DNA from 3 places in the Streptomyces sp. NPDC048442 genome. Region 1 is predicted to be linked to each of the others. Evidence: riboswitches for the same ligand, from Rfam matches in the RefSeq annotation. Region 1 holds a riboswitch; each other region holds the start of a gene.

What was found. A riboswitch is a leader RNA that binds a small molecule or an ion and turns the genes downstream of it on or off. The one in region 1 is predicted to bind cobalamin.
Region 2: it holds a riboswitch for cobalamin, as region 1 does, so the genes downstream of both, AB0D18_RS02890 (CbtB-domain containing protein) here and metE (5-methyltetrahydropteroyltriglutamate--homocysteine S-methyltransferase) in region 1, are expected to answer to the same signal.
Region 3: it holds a riboswitch for cobalamin, as region 1 does, so the genes downstream of both, AB0D18_RS19505 (iron ABC transporter permease) here and metE (5-methyltetrahydropteroyltriglutamate--homocysteine S-methyltransferase) in region 1, are expected to answer to the same signal.

The regions. Positions count from the first base shown of each region.
Region 1 covers NZ_JBEZKB010000006.1:91,561-98,553, forward strand. The annotation lists gene AB0D18_RS11550 (acyl-CoA dehydrogenase family protein) at 1-826, opposite strand, end outside; gene AB0D18_RS11555 (CBS domain-containing protein) at 1,930-2,349, shown strand; gene AB0D18_RS11560 (hypothetical protein) at 2,438-2,629, opposite strand; gene AB0D18_RS11565 (hypothetical protein) at 2,756-3,052, shown strand; gene metE (5-methyltetrahydropteroyltriglutamate--homocysteine S-methyltransferase) at 3,206-5,563, opposite strand; cobalamin riboswitch at 5,740-5,974, opposite strand; gene AB0D18_RS11575 (hypothetical protein) at 6,158-6,559, shown strand; gene AB0D18_RS11580 (hypothetical protein) at 6,655-6,843, shown strand; gene AB0D18_RS11585 (FtsX-like permease family protein) at 6,895-6,993, opposite strand, start outside.
Region 2 covers NZ_JBEZKB010000001.1:600,967-607,959, forward strand. The annotation lists gene AB0D18_RS02870 (kelch motif-containing protein) at 1-998, shown strand, start outside; gene AB0D18_RS02875 (glycoside hydrolase family 6 protein) at 1,098-2,114, opposite strand; gene AB0D18_RS02880 (GAF and ANTAR domain-containing protein) at 2,438-3,184, shown strand; gene AB0D18_RS02885 (GAF and ANTAR domain-containing protein) at 3,243-4,070, shown strand; cobalamin riboswitch at 4,369-4,531, shown strand; gene AB0D18_RS02890 (CbtB-domain containing protein) at 4,566-4,784, shown strand; gene AB0D18_RS02895 (CbtA family protein) at 4,802-5,632, shown strand; gene AB0D18_RS02900 (class F sortase) at 5,599-6,294, opposite strand; gene AB0D18_RS02905 (hypothetical protein) at 6,399-6,950, opposite strand.
Region 3 covers NZ_JBEZKB010000012.1:58,043-65,035, forward strand. The annotation lists gene AB0D18_RS19495 (ABC transporter substrate-binding protein) at 1-676, opposite strand, end outside; gene AB0D18_RS19500 (ABC transporter ATP-binding protein) at 691-1,470, opposite strand; gene AB0D18_RS19505 (iron ABC transporter permease) at 1,470-2,492, opposite strand; cobalamin riboswitch at 2,706-2,849, opposite strand; gene AB0D18_RS19510 (hypothetical protein) at 2,822-3,175, opposite strand; gene AB0D18_RS19515 (hypothetical protein) at 3,152-3,412, shown strand; gene AB0D18_RS19520 (glycosyltransferase family 4 protein) at 3,449-4,489, opposite strand; gene AB0D18_RS19525 (NAD-dependent epimerase/dehydratase family protein) at 4,486-5,526, opposite strand; gene AB0D18_RS19530 (nucleotide sugar dehydrogenase) at 5,565-6,993, opposite strand, start outside.

The sequences.
Region 1 (6,993 bases):
CGATGACGCGGCGGCCGTCGGCGAGCTTGGTGTCCATGGCCCAGCGCTGCACGTCGTGCAGGGCGCGTACGGCCATGGTGCCGTGGGCGGCGAGGGTGACGCGCTCGTGGTTGAGCTGGTTGGTGATGAGCCGCCAGCCCTTGTTCTCCTCACCGACACGGCGGGAGACGGGGACCCGGATGTTCTCGTAGTAGCTGGCGGTGGTGTCGTGCGAGGCGAGGGTGTTGATGAGGGTGCAGGAGTATCCGGGGTCGGACGTGGGGACCAGGAGCATGGTGATGCCCTTGTGCGGCGGGGCGTCCGGGTCGGTGCGCACGGCGAGCCAGACCCAGTCGGCGGTGTCGCCGTTGGTGGTCCAGATCTTCTGCCCGTTCACCACGTAGTGGTCGCCGTCGCGGACCGCTTTCGTCTTCAGGGCGGCGAGGTCGGTGCCCGCGTCGGGCTCGCTGTAGCCGATGGCGAAGTCGAGTTCGCCGGAGAGGATCTTCGGCAGGAAGTACGACTTCTGCTCGTCGGTGCCGTACTGCATGATCGTCGGCCCGACGGTGTTGAGCGCCATCAGCGGCAGCGGTACGCCCGCCTGGGCGGCCTCGTCGAAGAAGACGTACTGCTCCATGGGGGTCAGCCCACGCCCGCCGTACTCCTTCGGCCAGCCGACGCCGAGCCAGCCGTCGGCGCCGAGGCGGCGGACGGTCTCGCGGTAGAAGCGCTTCTGGGCGGCCGGGTCGGCGTACCTGGCGTAGACGTGGTCGGGGACGAGCGTGGTGAAGTAGGCGCGCAGCTCGGTGCGCAACTGCTGCTGCTCGGGCGTGTATTCGAGGTGCACGGGCCCTCCAGGCGTCTGGCGGAGCGTCTTGCGTACGGCAGGTCGCTGCGGCGGCGCACACAGTAGAACGTGTTGCAGGAATGCGGAAGGGGTGTGGCCGGGGGCGGGGGGCGTCCCGCAACTCGGTGGGGGCGCCCCGAGACGACGGCCGGGGCGACGTCCCGGCCGGGTGCACCGACTCCGGTCGGTCACCCCCGGGCCGGACACCCGCGCCGGCCGAACGCACACAGCCGGGACGGACACCCCCGGGAACCGGACGCACACCCGGGCCGGACACCCTCGCCACCCGCACCCGCACCCCCGGAACCGACACCCCCGCCGGCCGGACGCACACCCGGGCCGGACACTCCCGCCACCCGGACGGGCACCCCACCAGCCGGACGCGCACCCCCTGGACCGGCACCCCTGGGGACTGGACGCGCGCCCGGGCCGGACACCCCCGCCACCCGCACCCGCACCCCCGGAACCGACACCCCCTCCAGCCGGACGGACACTCCTGGGAACTGGACGCGCACCCGGCCCGGACACCCCCGCCACCCGCACGCGCACCCCCAGGGCGGGCATCCCACCAGCCGAACGGGCACCTCCGGGACCGACACCCTCGGGGCCGGACGCGCTCCTCCCGCCTTCCGGTAGCCCCGTGCCCCGTCCCCACCACCCGCCCCTGACGGCCGCACCCACGGAACTCCAGCCGTCGTACGCACAAGGGCTCCCCCGACAACCGTCCGCACGCGCTCCCTGGTATTCGCCTGCGGACCCCCGGGCTGTCGTCCCGTACTGAGATTCCCGGGCAGCCACCCGCATCCGGCTGTCCGGGAGTCGCCCGCCCGACTCCCGGGCCGCCGCCCCGTACAGGACGCCCCGGGAGCTTTCCCTACGGCACTCCGGCGACCGGTCCGCATGCGGCGCCCCCGGACAGTCGCCTATGCGGAACCCCGGCAGCCACCCGCAGCGGGGCATCGCACGGCACCTCTGCGACCGTCCGTGCCGTCTCTGCGGCCAGTCACCCGTACGACTCACCCGTACGACGGCTTGCGGTCGCCGAGCGGGCCGGGCGCGGACAGCATGACGGTGGCTGCATCCGTCGATACCGGAGGACCCCCATGACCACCGTCCGTGACCTGATGACCCCCGACGTCCGCTCCATCCCGGCGACCGAGACCCTCGACCGGGCCGCCCAGCTGATGCGCGAGCACCACATCGGTGCCCTGCCGGTGACGGGCAGCGACGGCGCCCTGGCCGGCATCGTCACCGACCGCGACATCGTCGTGAAGTGCATCGCCGCCGGTCACGACCCGTCCAAGGCCACCGCAGGCGACCTGGCCGAGGGCACGCCGCTGTCGGTCGACGTGACCGCCGACTCCGACGAGGCCGTTCGCGTGATGAGCGACGCCCGCATCCGCCGCCTGCTGGTGCTCGACGACGGCGCACCGGTCGGCATGGTCACCGAGGCCGACCTGGCACGGGCGCTGCCCGCCGACCAGCTGGTGACGTTCGTGAGCGCCGTGTACGCGGGCCGCTGAGCCCCCGGGCCCGCAGACGGCAACACAGGGGTGTGCCCCGCGCGAGACGCGGGGCACACCCATGTTTCGTACGGCGTCGCGCAGGGGTTCAGGGCAGCGACGACTCGATCGCCGCGCGCCCTTCCTTCTCCAGCCGCTTGCGCGCCCACTCCAGGTTCCCCGGTGTGAGGTCGCGGCCCGAGGCGAGCACCAGGTCCTCGGGGGTCGCGTCGTCGCTGCCGCCACTGTGCAGCAGACTGTCGGGGGTCACTTCCGACGGATCCGGTCCCTGCTCGCTCATGCCGCCTCCTGGGGAATCGTGCGGACACATCCAGCGCATGTCCCTCTTGTCACGCATTCTTCTGCCCTCGCGCGCGGTCCGCACCTCCGGGATGCGTACACCTTCCGAGTGGGGCAGCGTGTGGTCATGAGCGACATGACCGACGACACCGGCGGCCTGCCCGAGGACGACGGCGTCCTGGACGCCCAGGACACGCTGATCAGCGACGACCTCGACTACGACCCCCTGGACGCGGGCATCGATCCACCGGACCGCTGGTCGCCCGCCGAGTCCTTCGGAACGACGGCGGAGGAGGCGCGGCGCGGCGAATCACTGGACCAGCTGCTCGCCGAGGAGGAACCGGACACTCCGCAGCCGGCCGGGGACGAGATCGGCGACGAGTACGCCGACGATCTGGATCTGGATCCGTCGGACGGCCCGTGACACCCGTGGCGCCACCGGGACACCAGTGGTGCCACCGGGACACCAGTGGTCCCGGCGGGACACCCGTGACTCCCGTGTGCCGCCCCCCGACGGGGAGGGCGGCACACGAGCCGCAGGCCGCCGGCAGGCGGACCTGTCAGCGCCCTGTGCCCGTCACCGCGCGGCGTCCGGCGGGAGCTCCGCCCGTACCCGTCGTGCCGCCGCCGTCATCCGCTCCAGTGCCGGGCGCACCTCGTCCCAGCCGCGGGTCTTCAGACCGCAGTCGGGGTTGATCCACAGCCGCTGCGACGGTACGGCGCGCAGCGCGCGGTCGACCAGGTCGGAGACCTCCCGTTCGGCCGGGACGCGCGGCGAGTGGATGTCGTACACGCCGGGTCCGACCTCGCGCGGGTAGCCCACCCGGGCGAGTTCGTCGGCGATCTGCATGTGCGAGCGGGCCGCCTCCAGGCTGATCACGTCGGCGTCGAGGTCGTCGATGGCGCCGATGATCTCGCCGAACTCGGCGTAGCACATGTGGGTGTGGATCTGGGTGGCCGCCCGCACCCCGGAGGTGCTGAGCCGGAACGACTCGGTGGCCCATTCCAGGTAGGCCGCCCGGTCGGCGGCCCGCAGCGGCAGCGTCTCGCGCAGTGCGGGCTCGTCCACCTGGATGACCGAACTGCCCGCCGCCTCAAGGTCGTTGACCTCGTCACGCAGGGCGAGTGCGACCTGCCGGGCGGTGTCGCCGAGCGGCTGGTCGTCCCGTACGAACGACCAGGCGAGCATGGTCACGGGCCCGGTGAGCATGCCCTTGACGGGCTTCGCGGTCAGCGACTGGGCGTACGAGGTCCACGCCACGGTCATCGGCGCGGGCCGCGACACGTCGCCCGCCAGGATCGGCGGCCGGACGTAGCGGGTGCCGTATGACTGGACCCAGCCGTGCCGGGTGGCGAGATAGCCGGTGAGCTGTTCGGCGAAGTACTGGACCATGTCGTTGCGTTCGGGCTCGCCGTGCACCAGTACGTCGAGGCCGGCCTTCTCCTGGAAGGAGATCACCTCGCGGATCTCGGTGGCGATCCGTTCGTCGTACGCGGCCCTGTCGATCCGTCCCGACCTCAAATCCGCGCGGGCGGTGCGCAGTTCGCGGGTCTGCGGGAAGGAGCCGATGGTGGTCGTCGGCAACTGCGGCAGTCCGAGTGCGGCCTGCTGGAGGGCGGCCCGTTCGGGGTACGGGAGGTCGCGGCGGGCGTCGGTGGCGGTGACGGCGGCGGTACGGGCGCGCACCGCCGGGTCGCGGGTCAGCGCGGAGGCCGCCCGGGACTCCCACGCCGCCTTGTTCGCATCGAGTTGGGGGGCGATGGCGTCGGTGCCTTCGCGCAGGGCGCGGGCCAGGGTGACGACCTCGCCGGTCTTCTGGCGGGCGAATGCCAGCCAGCGGGCGATCTCGGGGTCCACCTCGGTTTCGGCGTCCGCGTCGAGCGGGACGTGCAGCAGGGAGCAGGACGGGGCAACGTCGACCCGGTCGGCGAGGCCGAGGAGGGTGGCGAGGGTGGTGAGCGAACGGGCGAGGTCGTTGATCCACACATTGCGCCCGTCGACGACGCCCGCGACGAGCCGCTTGCCGGGCAGTCCGCCCACGGCGGCGAGCGCTTCGACATGGGCGGCGGCGGGCCCGGTGAAGTCCAGCGCCAGCCCTTCCACCGGGCTCTGGGCGAGCACCGGCAGTGCGTCGCCGAGCCGGTCGAAGTACGAGGCGAGAAGGAGCTGCGGCCGGTCGGTGAGCGCACCGAGGTCGCGGTAGACGCGGGCGACGGTGTTCAGGACCGCGGGCGACTGGTCCTGTACGAGGGCGGGTTCGTCGAGCTGCACCCAACTCGCCCCGGCCGCCCGGAGATCGGCGAGCACCTCCGCGTACACGGGCAGCAGCCGGTCCACGAGCGTGAGGGGTTCGAAGCCGTCGGCGACGCCGGGGGCGGGCTTGGCGAGCAGCAGGAAGGTGACCGGGCCGACGAGCACGGGCCGTGGTTCGGCGAGGCCCAGCGCGAGCGCCTCGCGCAGCTGGTCCACGAGCCGCGTCGAGTCGGCGGCGAAGACGGTGTCGGGCCCCAACTCGGGCACCAAATAGTGGTAGTTGGTGTCGAACCACTTGGTCATTTCGAGCGGTGCGACCTCGGCGGTGCCGCGCGCCATGGCGAAGTAGCCGTCGAGCGGGTCGGCGGCGAAGGCGTCCCGGTGCCGTTCGGGAATCGCGCCGAGGGTGACGGCGGCGTCCAGGACGTGGTCGTACAACGAGAAGTCGCCGACGGGGACTTCGGTGATTCCGGCGTCGGCAAGCTGCTGCCAGACGTCGCGGCGCAGGGCTGCCGCGGTGTCGCGCAGCTCGTCCGCGCCGGCGCGGCCGGCCCAGTACGCCTCGGTGGCCTTCTTCAGTTCGCGGTGCGGGCCCTGCCGGGGGTAGCCGTGCACGGTGGCGCAGGCGGGCTGCGGGGTGACGGCACCGGGGGTTGCGGGGGTGGCGGTTCGGTCTGCCACGGAACTCTCCTTCGCGAGTCGCGGGGGATCCCGGGCGGCTCGCGTGAGGAGGATCAAGTCGGCGCAGAAACAGCGGAGTCGGGGATCTGGGGTGCCCTGAGCACCTGGACCCGTACACGTAGCCCGCCTGCTTCCCACCGGCCCTCCCACGAGGCCGCCGAGATCGCCGTACGCACGGGTGGCGTACGGGCAGTGGCAGGTCTTCGGACTCGCGGACACGCCAGGGATCACTCCCCGGCACCTACCGGCCGCCGCTTCCCGGACCGCGAGGTACTCGTTCGTACCGGTCCAGTGCGTATGACGGCTTTCGTTCCCACTCACCGCTGCGGGGCAGTCCCGGATTCACACCGGGTTCCCTCTTGCGACGCTTCCGCCTGGCGGGCGGAGCGAACCAGCTGCGCCGCCACACTAACCCCTCGCGGGGCGGCGGCGCACGTGACGTCCGCCTCCCGGTCCGCCCGGCGTCCCTCCCCCGGTCCGCCCGGCGTCCCTCCCCCGGTGCGCCCGGCCTCCACCGCCAACCGGCCTACCCCGGTGGGGGGAATTCCGGCTCCGCGGGCTGAACCCGGCCCTCCCGTGGGGCACCTGTGCCCCATGGCTGACGCGCCCCGCTCCCACCGGCCGCCGCACCGGCGCCGTGCGCGCGCGGTGCTGCCCGCATGCGTCGCGGCGACCGCCGCGGTGTTCGTCGTGTGCGCCGTGCTTGCCGCGCTGGCGATGTCGGGGCTGCCCGGGGCCGATGCCGCGCCGGACGCGCGTCCGCTGTCCGCCGCCGAGTCCGAGGGCATGTCGGACGGCACGGACACCGAACTGCGGGTGCTCGCCGGGACTCCGCGCAGGAGCACCGGCCGCAGTCCGGTGCTCCGGCCCGTCCGTACGGTACGAACCGCCTTCCGTGCACGCCCTGTTGGGCGGGCGGGAGCGGTTGCCTGGACCTGGGCGCACACCCGGGTTCCGGAGCCGTGTCCGGTGCGCTGCGTGGTGCTGCGCTGCTGAGGAGGCCCCCGCCCGCACACCCGCGCGGGCGACCCGCAGGCCCCCTGGCAATCAGCGCAAATCACCGCAATCACTGCACGAGAGAAGGCTTTGCCATGCCCATCGACCCGTTCCTCGCCCTCAACGCCATGATCCGCGCCGAAGTGACCCGGACCGCCGAACCCGCGGCCGAGCACACGGGCAGGCCCACGGCCGAGCCCACCGCCCGGCCCACCGCCCGGCCCGCCGCACCGCGCGACACCCGTACCGGTGAGGCCGACTCCCCTACCGGCGACGTGGGTTGATCCACCCGGCCGGGGGCGCCGCTCTGCCCCCGGCCCGTACGGGCGGTCGTGTCACTCCGCGTGCAGCGCGTCCACGACCGCCATCCGCCGCACCCGCCTGGCGGGCAGGACCGCGGCGGCCAGGCCGATCAGGACGGTGACCGCCAGGAG
Region 2 (6,993 bases), on a different contig from region 1:
CGGGCAAGGACGAGATCTACAACCCGAAGACGAAGACCTGGAAGTACACGGGCTTCGAGCGGCGGCTGCCGACCTACCCGTCGCTGTTCCTGCTGGACGACGGCAAGCTCTTCTACTCGGGCTCCAACGCCGGTTACGGCCCGGCCGACGTCGGCCGCGAGCCCGGCATCTGGAACATCGACAACAACAACTTCAAGAAGATCCCGGGCATGAGCGACCCGGACCAGCTGGAGACCTCGGCGTCGGTCATGCTGCCGCCCGCGCAGGACCAGAAGTTCATGGTCATCGGCGGTGGCGGCGTCGGCGAGTCCGAGAAGTCCTCCGAGAAGACCCGGCTGGTCGACACCAAGATGCCCAACCCGGCCTTCAAGGACGGGCCCTCGCTCGACAAGGGCACCCGCTACCCCAGCGCCTCGCTGATGCCGGACGACACGGTGCTGGTCACCGGCGGCTCCGAGGACTACCGCGGGCGCAGCGACTCCAACATCCGTGAGGCCCGTACGTACGACCCGAAGTCCAACCAGTTCAAGCGGCTCGCGGACCCGAACGTGGGGCGCAACTACCACTCGGGTTCGGTGCTGCTTCCCGACGGACGGGTCATGATCGCGGGTTCCGACTCGCTCTACTCGGACAAGGCCAACACCCGGCCCGGCGTCTTCGAGCAGCGCATCGAGATCTACACCCCGCCGTACCTCTACCGCGACTCGCGGCCCAAGCTCACCGACGGGCCGAAGAAGATCGCGCGGGGCGGCTCGGGCACCTTCAAGTCGCAGCACGCGTCGTCGATCAAGACGGCGAAGCTGATGCGGCCGAGCTCCGTCACGCACATGACGGACATGGACCAGCGCAGCATCGCGCTGGACGTCAAGAAGACGGCCGACGGCATCACGGTCACCGTCCCGGCGAACCGCGCACTGGTGCCCTCCGGGAGCTACATGCTGTTCGTGACGGACGACCAGGGCACGCCTTCCGAGGCGGTCTGGGTCGAGGTTCCGTAACCACGGCACGGAGCACATGAGTGCATACGAGTAAGGGGCGCCCTCCGTGGAGGGCGCCCCTTACTCATTGCGTCACTTACCTGGCACTTGTTGCGTCACTTACTTGGCGTTCTTCGCCAGCTCCACCGCGTAGTCCGCGAACCAGCGGCCGGCCTGCGGGCCGCCCTTGCAGTCGCCGTCCGACTCACCGGGGCGCTTGATCCACAGCAGCGCGTGCACCTGCGGGTCACCGGTCGCGGTGGTGGGCGCCTCGCCGAGGGCGCGTCCTGGCGGGTTGCACCAGCGCTCCTCGGGCTTGCCACCGGTCCAGGGCCCGTTGCCGTTGCGGCTGGTGTCGATGACGAACGGCTTGTTGCCGACCTTCGCGGAGAGCTCCTTGCCGTACTTCTTGCTCTCCTCGGTGGTGTAGAAGTTCGACACGTTCACCGAGAAGCCGTCGGCCGCGTCGACGCCCGACCACTTCAGCGGCTCGAAGATCTGGTCCGGCTTGCCCCAGCCCGCGTTGCCCGCGTCCAGGTAGACCTTGGTCTTCGGCTGCTGCTTGAGGGTCTTGATCGCGCCCTTGAGGAGGTCGTAGCGCTCCTCGTGGAACTTGTCAGGGGTGCACTTGTCGACCATGTGCAGCACCGCGTCCGGTTCCAGGATCACGGTGGCCGGGCGGTCGCCGATGCCCTCGGCGACCTCCTTGACGAAGGCGCGGTAGGCGTTGCCGTCGGCGGCGCCGCCGCCGGAGAAGTTGCCGCAGTCGCGGTGCGGGATGTTGTAGACGACCAGGATCGCCTCGCGGTCGGCCTGGGCGGCGGCCTCGGTGAAGCCCTTGGCCTGCTCCTTGGCGTTCTCCGGGATCAGCCACTCGCCGGCCGGCTGCTGGGCGATCTTCTTGATCAGGTCCTGCTTGCCCTTGTCGTCCTCGTCGGCGAGCGCCTTGGCCGCCTTGGCGTCCGGATTGACCCAGTACGGGTCGTCACCCTTGGGCAGTTGGGAGACCGGCGGATTCTTCCCCGCACTCCCGCCGTCGCCCCCTTCGCCGCCCGAAGTGCAGCCGGTCAGGAGCAGCGCGGCCCCCACCGCGACCGCTCCCACTGCTCGCACTCGTCCGCTGTAACTGCCGTACATCGACTCCCCCTTGGGCGCCTTTGCGAAGACCGACCTTCTCGAAAGCTCTCGAAGGTGACCGTCTCGAAGATGAAAGAAATTCCGAGGCAGCCCCCCAGGCGCCCCTGCCCGGACAGATCCGGTCGAATCCAATCCTGACACACCGGGCCCCGCCCCCACGCGGCGTGCCCTGCTTCGTCGAGAACCTGTTGCACCGCGTTCAACCAGCCCGTTCGGGGGCATCCGGATACGATGAGGCGGTCCGAAGGACACACTTCTATCCTCTTCGCAGCACACTTCCGACACACTTGGCAGTACCCGGACAGCACCCTCGGAGGGAGTGCGTGGTCAGCACCCGTATGGCCGCCCTGCTCGACGAGCTGGCGGTCCGCCGCACTGCCGGACTCGACGAGTCCTTCGCCCGCCACTGCTCCGAGGCCCTGGGAGTGGACGGGCTTGCCGTCACGCTCTCCCGCGGCACCCCCACGCAGCAGAGCGGCGAACCGGTGTGGTTCTCGGGGTCCGCGAGCGTGGCGCTGGAGGATCTCCAGTTCACTCTCGGCGAGGGGCCCGGCACGGACGCGCTGCGCACCGGCCGGCTCGTCCTGGAGGGCGACCTGGGGCTGGTCTCGCGGGAGCGCTGGCCCGGTTTCCTGCCCGCCGCCGAGATGCTCGGGGTGCGGGCGGTGTTCTCCGTACCGCTGCAGATCGGCGCGATCCTGGTGGGGGTCCTGACCTGTCACCGGGCCGACCCCGCCCCGCTGGACCAGGAGTCGCTCGCCAACCTGCTGGTGTTCGCGGACGCGCTGACCCTGACCCTGCTGGGCAGTACGGAGAGCGCGGGACCCGGCACCGGCAGCTGGCTCGCGGCGGACGCGTCCCTGTACCGGGCGGAGGTGCACCAGGCCACCGGGATGATCTCGGTCCGGCTCGGCGTGCCCCCCGCGGCGGCCCTGGTACGGCTGCGGGCTTATGCGTACGCCGCCGAAGCGCCCATCCTGGAAGTAGCCAGGGATGTGGTGGCGCGGCGGCTGCGCTTCACCTCCGACGGGGCGCTGCGCGACGGCGACGGATCGGAATCGACACGATGACTCATGGGAAGCGCCCCGGGCGCCCCGCCCGGCAGCATGACAGATGTGGGTGACAGGCATGGACAGCAACGTGCGCGAACAGAAGATCGCGACGGCTTTCGTCGAGCTGGCCGACACTCTGGTCGACGACTTCGACGTGATCGAGTTTCTGCAACGGCTGGCCGTCCGCTGCGTCGAGCTGCTCGATGTGTCGGCCGCCGGGCTGATGCTGGTCAACCAGCGCGGCCAGCTGCAGACCGCGGCGTCGTCCGACGAGCGCGCCTGGCTGCTCGACCTGCTGGAGATCCAGCACCAGGAGGGCCCCTGCCTGGACTGCTTCCACAGCCGTACGACCGTTCTGCCGGTCTCCCTGGACACCGCGGAGATCCTGGAGCGCTGGCCGGTGTTCGCTCCGCGCGCCCGGGAGTACGGCTTCCACGCCACGTACGCGATCCCGCTGCGGCTGCGCGACACGGTGATCGGCGCCCTCAACCTGTTCGTCACCACGCCCCGGCTGGAGCTGGGGCCCGGTGACGTGGAGCTGGCGCAGGCCCTCGCGGACGCCGCGACCATCGGCATCCTCCAGCAGCGCACCATCCGGCAGAGCGAGCTGCTCACCGGGCAGCTCCAGTCGGCGCTGACCAGCCGGGTGCGCCTGGAGCAGGCCAAGGGGATGCTCGCCGAGCGGTGGGCGGTCTCGGTGGACGAAGCGTTCGCCGGGATGCGGTCGTACGCACGCCGGAATCAGCTGGCGCTGTCGGAGGTGGCGCTGGAGCTGGTACAGGGGACGCTGGACTCGGAGGCGGTCCGTGCGAAGCCGCGTACGGAACCCCGCAAGGAATCCCGTAAGGAGTCCCGCGGGACGCCCCGCACCCAGGACAAGAGCGGAGAAAACGGTTCTCGCTGACGCGGTGGGGACAACTGGGGCTACACCCGCAGCGACTTTGCTGTGACATTGCGTCAATTCCCCTATGGAGAACGGAGCTTGAGCCCTCTAGAGTGGGAGGGCGGCCCCAGCCCCCGGCCCGCAGTTCCGAGTTGGTTTCTCCAGAACCTCCCGCGACGGCGCCGGGCTTCTCCCGCAGTTCGTGCGCGCGCGGTCGAGGACCGGCCCGGCCGACGGCTCCGGGGGGAGCGAGCAGTCGGCCGGGCCAGGTGCTTCTCACGCCCCCCTGAGCGTTCTCGCGCCCCCCTGGGGCGTATTGACAGTGCACTGCCAGGCTGGGACTCTCCGGAGGACAACTCCACACTTCGAGGCGACGGTAAGCAGGAACTCCGGTGCGATTCCGGGGCGGTCCCGCCACTGTGACCACAGCTGCCGCATGCGGCTGTGGGAGTCAGGAACTGACCCGTCGTCCTCCTGCCATGGGGCGTGGAAACCCCAGAAGGAGGCTCACCCGACATGTCCGTGTCTGCCCAGCAGTCCGCACAGACCACCGACCTGGCTGCCGCGACCACCCGCACCCGGGATCTGATGATCCTGGCCGCCGCGGTGATCGTGGCCCTGATCGCGCTGTACGCCGTGTTCATGGACAACGGCCACATCATCTCCGCGACCGGCAGCTACCTGCACGAGTTCTCGCACGACGGCCGGCACCTCTTCGGTGCCCCTTGCCACTGATCGGGGCCGTACGCACCATGAACAACCCGAGTCCCGTACTTCCCCTGCTCGGCCGCGGTCTCGCGGCGGGCGGGGCCGCAGGCCTGGTCACCGGCCTGTTCTCGCTGCTGCTCGCCGAACCCGTGATGGACAGGGCGATCGTCCTCGAAGAGGCGCGTTCGGCCAAGGCGGAGGCGGCGGAGCACGCGCACGCGGCGGCGGGCGCCGTCGCGGAGCACCACGAGGAACTGTTCTCCCGCTCCCAGCAGCACTTCGGCCTGGTCGTCACGGCCGTCGTCGCCGGCCTGGCCCTGGGCGCGCTGTTCGCGGTCGCCTATGCGCTGGTGCACCGCCGTACCGGCTTCCTCGTACGGGCGTGGCCGCGGGCCCTCGCGTTCTGCGCCGCCGCGTTCGTCGCGGTCGCGCTGCTGCCGGGGCTGCGTTACCCGGCAGCCCCGCCCGGCGTCGGCGACGCCAACACCGTCGGCGAGCGCCAGACGCTGTGGCTGGCCGCCGTCGTCATCTCGGTCCTGGGCATGCTGCTGGCCTGGCAGGTGTACGTACGCCTGGCGGGCAAGGCGGACCCGGTGCGGCACGGGGCGGTGTTCCTGATCGGGGCGGCCACCCTCGCCGTACTGTTCCTGCTGCCCGGCAATCCGGACGAAGTCCCCGTACCCGCAACGCTGTTGTGGGACTTCCGGGTGCTGTCGCTCGGGTCGCAGGTGCTGCTGTGGGCCGTGTTCGCGGCGGTCTTCGGCGGTCTTGGGCTGCGTGCCACGAAGCGGGCCGGATCACCCGCCCCCGCTCGGGCCGCGTCCTCTCAGGCTGCGTCTTCTCAAGACTCGGCACCGGCGACCGCCGGGGCCTGAGTGACGCCCGTCAGATAGGCGGAGACGACCACATTGGCCGTGTAGGAGCGGGCGTTGTGGTCGTACGTACCGCCGCAGGTGATCAGGCGCAGCTCGGCGCGGCCGTCCTCGCGGGGTCCGTAGACCTTCTTCGCGTCGAACTTGTCGCGGCTGAAGACCTGGACGTCTTCGACGGTGAACTCGGTGACTGTTCCGTCCGCCCCGGTGATCTTGATCTTTTCGCCGGGACGGGCGGAGCTGAGGCCGTAGAACACGGCCGGTTTGCTCCTGGTGTCGACGTGCCCCACGAACAGGGCGACTCCGCTCGCTCCGGGGCGGGTGCCGTTCCGGTACCAGCCGACCTCGCGCGGCTGCTCGTACGGCGGCGGGTCGACCGCACCTCCGGCGTCGAGTCCGCGCGCGCTGACCGGCGCTTTGATGCCGAGCGAGGGGACGTCGAGGCGGCCGGGGCGTACGCCCGTGACCGGTTCGTGCGCGTCGGGCAGTTCGACCTGCAGCAGTGGGCGTCCCACCGCGGCCACGTCACCGGTGGTCGGAGCGGCGTTGCCGCTCGGGCCGTTGGTGAGGTCGCGGCCCCACAGCCACAGTCCTAGGAGCAGCACCGCCCAGGCGATGCCGGTGAGCATCCGGCCTTTGCCGGAAGCGGTCTGGTCGGAGCTCATTGCTGCGGGGCTCCCTTCGGGCGGGTTTGTTGCCTTCGTGCGGGTTCGTTGTGGCTGGTCGCGCCCACGCGGCGGAGCCGCAGATTCGACACAGCCCCGCGCCCCTAAAGGCGCTTGCGGCGGCGGGCCGAGCGGCCGGCGATGGCGATGGCGGCGGCGGCCGCGAGGCCGAGGCCGATCAGGGTGTGCGAGGTGCCGGGGCCGTCGGACTCTGCAGCCAGGGCGGTGCCGCCGCCGCCCGCGCGGACGGGGGCGGTCGGTTCGGTCCTGTGGTGGACGACGGTGACGTTGCCGCTGGCGCTGCCGTCGCCGTCCTCGCACTTGACGTGGATGCCGTAGTCGCGCCCCTGGGCGTCGGAGCGGATGCGCGCCTCGGCGAACAGGCCGCCGTCGGCCGCGGGGTTGAAGTACGCGGGCGAGGAGAACGCCTCCGACGTGCCGACGGCCTTCTTGCCGTTGCAGATGTGGACCCGCAGATCCACTTCCCCGCCGGCCGCGATGGTGGACGGGGTGACGGTGACGTTGCGGTTCTCTTCGTTGTTGGTGACGGTGACCGGCGCGGGGACGGCCGGTACTGCGGCGAGGGCGGCGGGCGCGGGGACGAGTACCGCCGCGAGTGCCGCACCCGCACACAGAGTGAGATGCGATGAGCGCATGGTGAACCTCCTGGTACTTCGAAGATTCACCCGTACGCGAGGT
Region 3 (6,993 bases), on a different contig from region 1:
CCTGCCCGCCGTCGTAGAGGAAGACCCGCGGCCGGTCGGCTCCCTTGAGCGCTCCGGCCTGCGCGCCGGCCACCTGTCCCCGGAACTTCGTGACGAGGGCCTCCGCGCGGTCCTCCACGTCGAAGATCCGGCCCAGGTTCCGCAGGTCTGTGTAGAGCGCGTCGAGCGGCGGCATCACGCCGCGGGCCGTGCCGCCCCGCCCGTTGCGGCAGGACTCGCTCAGGAGGTACGAGTCGATGCCGACCTTCTTCAGGTCGGCGGGGGTGAAGCCCTCGCCCTCGTTGAAGCCGTAGTTCCAGCCCGCGAAGACGAGGTCGGCGCGGGCGTCGAGGGCCATCTCCTTGTTGATCTGCTTCTTCGAGAGCCATGTGACCTTGCTGTAGCCGGCCTTCCAGGGCACGGAGTCGAGGTCGCCCTTGTCGTCGGGCATCACGAAGCCCGCCATGTTCTTTTCGAGGCCGAGCGCGAACATGATCTCGGTGATGCCGACGTCGTTGGTGACCACGCGCTGCGGGGCCTTGGCGTAGGTCTTCTTCTCGCCGCAGTTGTCGACGGTGACGGGGTAGTGGCTTCCGGCGGCCTTGTCGTCGGCGGCCGGCGTGACCTGTGCGCCGCAGCCGGTAAGAGCGACGGTGGCGAGGGAAGCGGCGACGGTGACGGCGGGTCGTATGCGCATGGGGCCGTGGTTCCTTACGGGGTGGCGGGCAGGAGGCGGTCGAACAGCAGCTGTACGGCGCCGGACTCGGGGTGCGGCACGCGGTGCGCCCGTACGCCGAAGACCTCGGCCAGCAGCTCGGGCGTGAGCACGTCGTGCGGGACGCCGTGGGCGACGATCCGGCCCGCGTCGATGACGTACAGCAGATCGCAGTGGAGGGCGGCGAGGTTGAGGTCGTGCAGTGCGGTGAGCACGGTCAGGCCGCTGCCGCGCACCAGGGCCAGTACGTCGAGCTGCTGGGCGATGTCGAGGTGATTGGTGGGCTCGTCGAGGACGAGCACCCGTGGCTGCTGGGCAAGCGCGCGGGCGATCAGGACGCGCTGCTTCTCGCCGCCGGAGAGGGTGACGAAGCCGCGTCCCGCGAGGTGGGCGGCGCCGACCCTGGCCAGCGCGGTCTCGCACACCTGCCGGTCCTCGTCGGTGGTGCGGGCCACCGACCGCTGGTGCGGCAGCCGTCCCATCGCCACGACCTCGGAGACAGTGAAGTCGAACTCGGCGACCGCTTCCTGGGGCAGCGCGGCCAGCCGCCTGGCGCCTTCGCGCGCGGTCATCGCGTGCAGGTCGTCGCCGTCGACGAGGACGGTTCCGCCGACGGGACGCAGCGCCCGGTAGACGCAGCGCAACAGGGTCGACTTCCCGCTGCCGTTGGGGCCGACGAGCCCGACGAGCTGCCCGTCGTCGGCGTGCAGCGTGACGTCCTCGACGAGGCGTGCCCCGGCGATCTCGACGGTCAGTTCGTCGATGTCGATACGCATCACACGCCTCCGAAGCTGTACGAGTTGCGGCGCATCAGCAGCACGAAGCACGGCACGCCGATGGCCGCGGTGAGGACGCCGACCGGGAGTTCGACGGGGGCGAGCACCGCGCGGGACAGGATGTCCACCCAGACCAGCAGGACCGCGCCCATGAGCGGGGCGACGGCGAGCAGCCGCCGGTGGTCGGCGCCGACCAGCATGCGTACGGCGTGCGGGACCATCAGGCCGACGAAGCCGATCGCCCCGCTGACCGCGACCACGGCGCCCGTGACGGCCGCGGTCACCAGGAACAGCTCCTTGCGCAGCCGTCCCGCGTCCACGCCGAGCGAGGCGGCGGTCTCGTCGCCCATGGCGAGGGCGTTGAGGCGGCGCGCCGACCACATGAGGTGGGTGAGGCCCGCCAGTACGGCGGTGGCGGCGATCGGTACGGAGGCCCAGTTGGCGCCGCCGAGGCTGCCGAGCAGCCACATCATCGCGGAGCGGGCGGCCTCGCCGCGTTCGGCGGCGAAGACCATGAAGGTGGTGATCGCCGAGAAGCCGTAGTACATCGCGGTGCCCGTCAGCACGAGCCGCAGCGGTGTCAGCCCGCGTGGCGTGCGGGCGATCGCGTACACCAGCGTCATCGCGAGGAGCGCGGAGCCGAAGGCGGCGGCGGACAGCGCCCAGACGCCGAGCGCGCCGAGCGCCCCGAAGAGCAGCACCGCGTTGGCGCCGACGGCCGCGCCCGACGAGATGCCGAGGACGAACGGGTCGGCCAGTGCGTTGCGCACCATGGCCTGCACGGCGACGCCGATGCCGGAAAGACCCGCCCCCACGACGGCGGCCAGTACGGCGCGCGGGAAGCGCAGTTCCCAGACGATGGTGTACGCCGGAACCTGCTCGGCGGATATGGTCCCGCCGCTCAACCCGGCCCACAGGTACCGCAGCACCTCGCCCCAGGTGAGCCCGGAAGCCCCGATGCCCGCCCCGCAGACCAGGGAGAGCAGGAGGGCGGCCCCCAGGACGACGACGAGCAGCGGCACGGACGCGCGCCGTGGCGGCGCGGGGCCGGCGCCGGCGCCGGCAGGGGTCGCATGCGAGGACGCGGTCGGCTGGTGTTCTGCGGTCGGCTGATGTTCGACGGACGTGGCCACGGGCGGTTCGCTTTCGCCTCGGGCCGTGCGCTGCGCGCCGGAAGCAGCGGCCCGGGACGCGGGGCGCCCTGTGCAGCACCTCTCGCAGTCCACGGCGAATTGACAGGAGCCTTCACCGCCGCGGGTAATCGGGCTCACGGAGCGTTGAGTCCACTCCGTCTACCGTTGCGGGTCAGCGCCGGACTCTCACCGGACTTCCCCCGCGGGGCGTCTGCAGCTTAACGCGTCGACCTGGCGGTATCCGCAGCCGCGGTCTCCCGGGACGGCTCGGCGAGGGTGGCACGGCGGAGGGCGGGGAGGGCCGCGGCAACGGCGAGCGTCGCGGCGACGCAGACCAGGCCGCCGGTGATCACGGCGGTGCGGGCGGTGGTGAGTTCGGCGAGGAAGCCGAGGCCCGCGTTGCCGAGCGCAGGGGAGACCGAGGCGGCGTCGATGAGGAGCAGGCCGACGAGGAGCCGGTGCCCCCGCACGTACCGCACGCCGTCCGCCACGGCCGCGAACGACTGGCTGACCCCCTTGCCCGTACGGCGGTGGCGGCGGGAGGCAGCGTGGAGCTGCAGGACGTCCTGCACGACCGCCCGCCCGCCCACCTGGGCCCCGCGGACCTGGAACACCTGCGACCGTCCTGGCTGCACCCGGCGGCCGAAACGGACACGGCGGGAACGGGCGCGGAGACGGACGTGGAGCTGCCGTATCCGAGCCGTCTCGGCGGGCTCAAGTTCCCTTCCCCCGACGCCCGGTTCGAGTTCTCGCTCACCCTCCTCACCGAGGGAGTCGCCGCACTCGCGCAGCAAGCGAAAGCCATCTGACCCGCCGCGCGGGAGCGGGCGGTCCAGGCGGCCCGCTCAGTCCCCGTAGCGCTCCAGCACGTCGAGCATCGCCTTCGGCTTCTGCCAGATGTCGCGTTCCTTGTGGGCCCAGTCGGACGCGGCCCGGCCGAGTGCGCGGGCCTCGTCGCGGTGGGCCGCCACCCAGCGCAGGCGCCGGGCCGTCGCCGCGACGTCGGGGACACCGCGTACTCCGCAGTGCCCCAAGTGCGGTTCGTACACGTCCTCCCAGTGCGACGGCGGTACGGCCAGTACGAGGTCGCCCGCGTCCCGGCAGACGTCGCCCTGCCCCTCGGACGACAGCGCGACCACGGGCAGACCGGTCGCCATGCCCTCGATCAGGGGCAGCCCGAAGCCCTCGCTGCCCAGCGCGAGCAGCACGTCGGCCCGCTCGTACCAGTGCAGGATGCCGCGGGTCGGCTCGTTCTCGTCCACGATCGTGACGCGGGGGTCCTGTGAGGTCAGGCCGCCGCGCCCCTCGGCGCCGAAGCGCGCCTTGATCACCAGGCGGGCGGTCGGATCGCCGTCGAAGGCCAGTCGCCAGGCGTCCACCGCCTGGGCGACGTGCTTGCGCGGTACGACCGTGCCGACGACCAGCGTGGTGATGCCCGCGCGCTCGGGGCGCGCCACCCAGGGGTACACGTCGGCGTCGACGCCGTCCGGGGTGACCTCGATGGGCACGGTGATCCCGCTGGCGCGGAACATGTCGGCGACGAACCTGGTCGGCACCATCAGGGCCCGTGCGCGGTTGAGCGGTCCGACCCAGCTCGCGGGCAGCCGGCTCGACTCCCACATCGTATGGATCAGGTGCGGGCGCGAAGCGAAGCGTTCGAGCTCCGGCCGCACCCACGAGTTGAAGAGCAGCGGGCCCGGTTCGAGCCCCCTGGACGCCGCCACGACGTCGAGCATTTCCGGGGACAGCCCGGCCTTCTCCAGTTTGAACGGGACCAGGTTGACCCGGACCCCGAGCCTGCTGAGGCCGACGACGATGTATTCGGAGATGCCCGCGTAGCCGTCGTGCACGTAGAACTCCCCCGCCAGGTTGACCGATCTGCTCACCGGTCGACCACCGTGAGTTCGCTCTCGCGCACCCATGCGAGGACCTCGTCCACCATGACGCCGAGCGGGGTGTCGGCGGTGAAGCCCAGCACCTCCGCGGCCTTCCGGGTGTCGGGCTTGCGGACGCGCACGTCGTCGGGGAAGGCCTCCTCGTGCCGGAGCACCAGCGGCTCTCCGGGGTTGACCCGGTTCCAGACGAACTCGGCGAGTTCGGCGATGGTGCACCCGTGCTGTCCGGAGAGGTTGAAGTCCTCGTTGTGCGCGGCCTGAGACTCCATGGCCAGGACGATGCCGCGGGCCATGTCCTTGGCGTGGGTGAAGGTGCGGAACTGGCGTCCGTCGCCGAGGATGCGGAACGGGTTCTCCCGTCGCAGCGCCCGCTCGACGAAGTCGGGGATGACGTGCCCGCGCACCATGTGCTGCTGCTCGCCGGAAGAGGTGCTGCCGTGCGTGGCGTGCCGCTCGCCCGCGCCGACGCAGTTGAACGGGCGGACGATGGTGTACGGCAGGCCGTACTGGGACCAGGCCGCCCTGGCGTAGTACTCGACGGCCAGCTTCTGGAATCCGTAGGCGGTGGCGGGCGGCGCCACGACCCGCTCGTCGCCCTCCCGGAATCCGCTGCCCGCGTGGCCCTCGTACACCATGGAGGAGCTGACGTAGGTGACCTTGCGGAGCTTTTCGCCGTGCCGCCTCATGCCGACCTCGGCCGCCGCGCCGACCAGCTGGTTGTTGGTGGCCAGGATGTCGTAGGCGAGGTCCTTCATGTACCTCACGCCGCCGATCAGGGCCGCGTTGGCGATGAAGTGGTCGCAGTCCTCGGACAGTTCGTACAGCAGGTCCTTGTCCGCCGCGTCGCCGACCACGCTGGTGAAGCGCTCGTGCACGGGGGGCGTGCGGGCGGGCTGTCCGTACTTGGAGAGGTTGTCGAGGCCGACGACCGTACAGCCGCGTGCCAGCAGTTCTTCGACGACGTACCCGCCGAGGAAGCCGGCCGCTCCCGTCACCAGGACCTTCACGTTGTTTCCCTTCTCGTGCACCGCGTTCACTGTCTCTCGGTCCCGTCCGGCCGGCCGCGTCACGACGACCGCGCCAACCGGCCCTCGCCGAAGGCGAGGTACTCCACTTCGCCGCTGAGCGCCGCACGGTCGTGGGCGTGCACCGCCCAGGCGTCGTACACGATGCCCGGGCTCGCCATCCGTTCGGAGAGCCAGTGCAGCGAGAGTTCGGCGTACGACTTGTGGTTGGTGCCGATGACGACCAGGTGCGCGCCGTCGACGGCCTCTTTGACCTCGGTGTACGGCTCGTACCCCAGGGCCCGTTGCCTGGCGTGCGGCACCAGCGGGTCGTGCGCGCGTACGGTCGCCCCGCCGAACCTCTCGCGCAGTCGCGCCATGATCTGCACGGCGGGAGAGGAGCGTTCGTCGTCCGTCTCGGGGTGGCCCTTGAAGGCGACACCGAGCAGGGCGACGGTCAGCGGTCCCGGCACGGCCAGCCGCGCCATCCGGTCCGCCACCCGGTCGGCGACCTGGTCCGGGGTGGCCCGATGGGCGCCGGTGACGCCGTCGAGCAGGGCGGACCCCGGTGATCCGTGGTCCTGGAAGGCCCGGGCGAGTATCGCCGTGTCCTTGGGCAGGCAGGAACCGCCGACCGGCCCCGCGGTCGGCATCACCCCGCGGGCGTATCCGGTCGCGGCGGCGGCCCGGACCTCTCGGGAGCTGACGCCCACGCTTTCGCAGAGCCGCGCGAGTTCGTTGGCGAAGGCGAAAAGCGAGTAGCGGTACGCGTTGCAGGCGAGCTTGGCGATCTCCGCCGTCTCCAGGGTGGAGACCTCGACGATGTCGGGGGTCAGGGTGCGGAACAGGGCGGCGGCCCGCCCGGCCGCGCTGGGTGTGCTGGCGGCCACGATCTGCGGCAGGCTGCGCAGTTCGTGCACGGCGACGCCCTGGACGGTCCGCTCGGGGCAGAAGGCCAGCTCGACGTCCCGGTGCGTACGGAGTCCGGCGAGCAGTGCCCTGGAGGTGCCGACCGGCACGGTGGAGCGGAGTATCACCAGGTTCCCGTCCACGGCGTGCTCGGCCACCGAGCGGACCGCGCCCTCCACTTGGGTCAGGTCGGGGACGCCGCTCTCGTCCACCGGGGTACCGACGCACACGATGTACGTGTCCGCCGCCAGGCCCGACGGTACGGAGCCGGTCACCGTGAACAGTCCGCTGTCGACCGCCCGGTCGAGCTCCAGGCCGGCTTCGTGGACATGGGGCTGTTTACGGGCCAGTTGCTCGCGGACCGCCGGGTCGCGCTCGACGCCGATGACCCTGAGGCCCTGTGCGGCGAGGGTGACGGCGAGGGTGAGTCCGACGTATCCGAGGCCGATCACACAGACTGCGCCCGGTCGCTGTTCCCTGCTGTGGTTGATGTCGGTCCCCTTCAGGTCGGTTTCGGTGCCCTTCGGGTCGGCTTCTGTGCCCTTCGGGTCGGTGACGGTGCTCTTCGGGTCGGTGACGGTG